2 regions of the Cyanobium sp. ULC082 genome follow, and region 2 is predicted to be linked to the other one. Evidence: predicted binding sites of a transcription regulator. Region 2 holds the regulator's gene; the other holds the start of a gene.

Region 1 (2,390 bases), 310 kb from region 2:
TTCAGCACCCTTGGCCCAGAGGTAGACCATGTTGTAAGCGGATTCAGCGGGATCATTGGTGACCCGCTTCTCGCCGTACTTGGCCTTGAAGTCGGCGGTGAACTTCTTGGAGGCAGGTGTGTCGAGGCTCTGGAAGAAGTTCCAGGCGGCATAGGTGCCTTCGAGGTACTCAGGGCCGATGGCGGCCACTTCCTCTTCCGCGACCGAGAAGCTCATGATCGCGTAGCCATTGCCAGGGGTGATCCCGGCTGCCTTCATCTGCTTGAAGAAGGCCACATTGCTGTCGCCGTTCAGAGTGTTGACGATCACGCCGCCCTTGGGAAGAGCCTGCTTGATCTTGGCGATGATCGGTGCCACCTCGGTGTTGCCGAGGGGGAGATAGTCTTCGCCGACCAGGTTGCCTCCCTCAGCCTTGAGCTGCTCCTTGATGATCGTGTTGGCTGTACGTGGGTACACGTAGTCGGAACCAACCAGGAAGAAGTCTTTGCCCTTGTTCTTGAGGAGCCAGGACACGGCGGGCTCAGCCTGCTGATTCGGGGTGGCGCCGCTGTAGAAGATGTTCTTCGAGCACTCCTGGCCCTCGTACTGAATCGGATAGAAGAGAAAGTGATCCTTGGCTTCGAACACCGGCAGCATCGCCTTGCGGCTCGCTGAGGTCCAACCGCCGAACACCACGGCGACCTGATCCTGATCAATCAATTTCGTGGCCTTCTCGGCGAAGGTGGGCCAGTCAGAGGCTCCGTCTTCTTCGATCGGCACGATCTTCAGCTTCTTTCCATCGACCTTGACGCCGCCGGCGGCATTGATCTCCTCGATCGCCATCAGCTCGGCTTCGGCCACCGTGTTCTCGGAGATGGCCATGGTGCCGGAGCGGGAGTGAAGGATGCCCACCTTCACTTCACCGTCGAACTCACCACCGCCTCCATCAGCGGCTTTTTCGGCGCCGCCCCCACAGGAGGCCAGGGTGATGCTGGTGGCCAGAGCCAGGCTGCCACCAAGAATCCTGAGGGAAACCTTTTGCAGCGAGGCCTGCCGCAGGCGAGTCAGCTGCATCGAGTTTGGCTTCATCTGGTCAATCTCCTGAAGAGTGGTCCGCTCATCGGCGGTACAGGACCGTATCGACTGTTGCCATGAACACCTTGTAGCGATTGGAACACTTTGAGGATCTGCTGTCCTTGGAGCGCTCCGCTCGCCCTGGCTGATCGCTTCAGTGCTCCGGTTCGGCACCGGCCAGCTGTGGCAATTGCTGCCACACAAACGCTTCCACCTGCTCCACCCCTTCGCCGCTGCGCAGGTTGGTGAAGCACCAGGGCCTGCCGCCCCGCATCCGCCCGGTGTCGTGCTCCATCACCTCCAGGCTCGCGCCCACCATCGGCGCCAGATCGATCTTGTTGATCACCAAGAGATCGGAGCGGGTGATGCCCGGGCCGCCCTTGCGCGGGATCTTGTCGCCGGCCGCCACATCGATCACGTAGATGCAGCGGTCGACCAGCTCGGGACTGAAGCTGGCGGCCAGATTGTCGCCGCCGCTCTCCACCATCACCAGATCCAGGTTGGGAAAGCGCTCCTCCAGCTCCTCCACCGCCGCCCGGTTGATTGAGCAGTCTTCGCGGATGGCCGTGTGGGGACATCCCCCCGTTTCAACGCCCCGGATCCGCTCGGGCTCCAGGGCCCCGACCCGGGTGAGGAACTGGGCGTCTTCCTGTGTGTAGATGTCATTGGTGACCACCGCCAGCTCAAGGCGATCACGCAGCCGGCGGCAGAGAGCTTCCACCAGGGCCGTTTTGCCGGAACCCACCGGCCCGGCCACCCCCAGGCGCAACTTGCTCATCCCACGATTCCTCCCTGGTGGATCGGGTTCTAAACGGTGATCGGGGTGGCTGGTGTGGCGCTAGCTGCGGAACAGACGGGAATAGAGCTCAGCATGGCGGAGCTGGGCCATCCCTGCCCCCACGCCGCCATTCCAGAGCTGATGCGGATCAGCGTTCACCAGGGCGATGGCCCGCTCGCCCAGGAGGCTGGCCATCGCCAGTTGGAGCCGCTGTCCCTGGGTGGGACCGAGCGGGATCAGGCGCACAGCCGCGCTCACCTGGTTGGCCACCCAGCCATAGAGATAGGCCTCGACCAGCTCCTCCAGCTCCAGCTCCAGGCAGAGGCCCGCCCAGGCCCAGGCGGCTGGCCAGCCCAGGCGCGCCGGTCTGATGGCGTGGCCGTTGCCGGGCAGCGGCCAGCCCAGCTCGCCAAGCAGCTGGAGCAGGGAGTGGCCCATCTGGCACTGCTGGGCCCGCAGCTCCGGCGCCTCCCGCAGGACCCGCAGCCAGCCGTCGCGATCGAGCAGGTCGGATGCGGCGGCGGCGGCGGCCAGCTGATCGTTCCGGTCCTCCGCGTCG
Region 2 (2,390 bases):
GACGGATCACCGTGCGGTTCTGCCGCAGGTCGGGGAAGCCCAGCACCTGGCGCTCCCCCCGCAGCACATTGGCGGCCGAGAGGATGCTCACGACCCAGGAGCCGCCTTTGCCGAGCAACCCCTCCAGCTTGACGATGTCGGCGCGGGGGACCAGCAGGATCTGGCTGTCGGCGGGCTGGCCGGGCAGCACCCGCTCAAAAGCCTTGAGGTTGGCCTGGCGCAGCAGGGCCTCGATCACCGGCCTGGCTTCGGCCGGTCGTTTCAGCGCCACCTTGGCGGTGGCGAGGGCCTGGCCGCTGGTGATCACCACATCCCCCTGGCGCAGGGCGATCAGCTTGGTTTCCAGCCCCTTGAGCTCGGCTTCGCCAGCCTTGATCTGCTGCCTGACCCGGGCCAGCTCCGCTTCGGTGCTGCGGATGTCGCGATCGCGGCCCCTGATCTCCGCCGTGAGCCGATCCCGCTGGCTGAGCAGGGCCTGACGCTGGGCCTGAAGCGGTTGCAGCTCCCGCCGCAGCTGCGTGGCCTGCACCTCCACCGAGGCCAGCTGCTGCCGGGCCTGGGCGCGACCCTGCTCGGCCCGCACGACGCCCTGCTGCGCCTGGCGCTGGGCCGTGGCGCTGCGCAGGCGAGCGCTTTCGCTGGCCCCGAGCGCTGCGGTGCTGCGATCCAGGGCCGTGCGCCCTTCCCGCAGCTTCAGCTGCAAGGCATCGAGCTCGAACAGGCCCACCCGGAGGCGTTCACTGACCGCGAGCATCAATCCCAGCGAAATGGCGCTGATCAGGCTGCCGGTGAGCACGGTGATCAGCACGGCCGTGTTGCGCGGCCTGAGGTTGAACAGGCTGAGCCGGGCCTTGCCGATGCGGCTGCCCAGCCGATCCCCCAGGGTGGCGAGCACACCACCCAGCACCAGAAGGGCAAGGATCAGCAGCCAGCCGGACACGGCCCAGTGCAGGGGAATCCAGTATCGACGGCGGACCTCCGCCCAGCCAGGGGGAGATCAGCTGAAGCGCTTGGCCAGGGCCACCGGATCGAACACGGTGATCTTCTTGCGGTCCACCTGGACCAGCCCGGCCTGGCGCAGGTCACCGAGCAGCCTGGTGATGGTGACCCGGGTCGAGCCGATCGCTTCAGCGATCGACTGGTGGGAGAGCCGCAGGTCGATGGTGATGCCATCGGTGCCCGGTACGCCGAAATCACGGCAGAGCACCAGCAGAAAGCTCACCAGCCGCGAGGACATGTCGCGATGGGTGAGGGTTTCGATCATGGTTTCGGTCTGGAGGATGCGGGAGGAGAGCCCCTGCAACAGGAGCAGACCGACGCTGGCGTCCTGCTCGATCGCCCGCCGCACCGAGGTGGCCGGTGCCGCCACCATCTCGACACGGGTGAAGGCCACCGCGTGGTAGAAGCGATCGGAGCGCTGGCCGGTGAGCAGGGAGAGCACACCGAACAGGCTGTTCTCCCGCAGCAGGGCCACGGTGATCTCCTCGCCCGATTCATACACCCTGGAAAGCCGGACGGCACCACGGCGGAGCAGGTAGACACGCTCGGCCGGATCACCCGGGAAGAAGATCGTTTTTCCCCGCTCCACCGTTTCGAGCGTGCTGCCGTTGAGGCCACGCATCACCTCAAGCAGGGTGGCCGGCCCATTGGCGGGGGGGCAGTCCGCCGGAGCTGGGGGAGGGGTGGTGCTGGTGCGGCTGAATCCGCGCATAGCGCCGACCATGACGGCGGAACAAGTGGCTGGAAGCTACGGAGCGCCCCGGGTGCTCCCTGTATCCGATGACACTAACCACCCGCTTCCGGCCTGTCAGGGCCTGGCTGGGCGCAGCGGCGAGGCGGCGGGCATGAGCTGGACACCCGCTGGCTGGTACATCTGTTTGCACTAGGGGTGGTGGCAAGCAGCTTGTTTCGGCGGACGGCGCCGCTACATTCAGCATCGCGGTTCTGAAGGGTGTTGATGACGGCCAGCCTGATCAAGCCTTGCGTCGAGGTGCGCCCGCTCCGCTCCGTTCCTGGCCTGGCCCAGACGGAGGGCCTGTTGCAGGTGCACACGGCCCCGTTCCGCGGCAGCTTCGACGGGGTGTTCAGCCAGGCCCTGCGGACCGCGGGGCTCGGCAGCCGGGTGCTGATCAGCCAGTTCCTCAAGGGCGGTGTCGACCAGGGGCCGGAGCACAGCCTCTGGCTCTGCGGCCGGCTGCAGTGGATGCGTCCGGCGGTGCCCGCCTGCCTGACCGAACCAGCCGACGGCGAGGCGGAACGGGCTGCGGTCGAGCAGGTCTGGGCCTTCAGCCGCCGGCAGTTGCTCACCGGCGAACTCAGCCTGCTGGTGCTCGATGAGCTGGGCCTGGCGATCGGCCTCGGCTACCTGGAAGCGGCGGAGGTGGAGGCCA

The links. Region 2 encodes NtcA, which controls nitrogen genes in cyanobacteria. Its sites were predicted from a motif close to GTANCNNNNGNTAC; they were not measured.
Region 1: urtA (urea ABC transporter substrate-binding protein) is a predicted target of NtcA. The motif match lies at 1,142-1,155, and genes of this name have one in related genera.

Annotation. Positions count from the first base shown of each region.
Region 1 covers NZ_OZ376398.1:399,590-401,979, reverse strand. The annotation lists gene urtA (urea ABC transporter substrate-binding protein) at 1-1,053, opposite strand, end outside; gene ureG (urease accessory protein UreG) at 1,208-1,831, opposite strand; gene ACXMDY_RS11445 (urease accessory protein UreF) at 1,892-2,390, opposite strand, start outside.
Region 2 covers NZ_OZ376398.1:710,962-713,351, reverse strand. The annotation lists gene ACXMDY_RS12975 (DUF3084 domain-containing protein) at 1-940, opposite strand, end outside; gene ntcA (global nitrogen regulator NtcA) at 998-1,723, opposite strand; gene ACXMDY_RS12965 (cob(I)yrinic acid a,c-diamide adenosyltransferase) at 1,958-2,390, shown strand, end outside.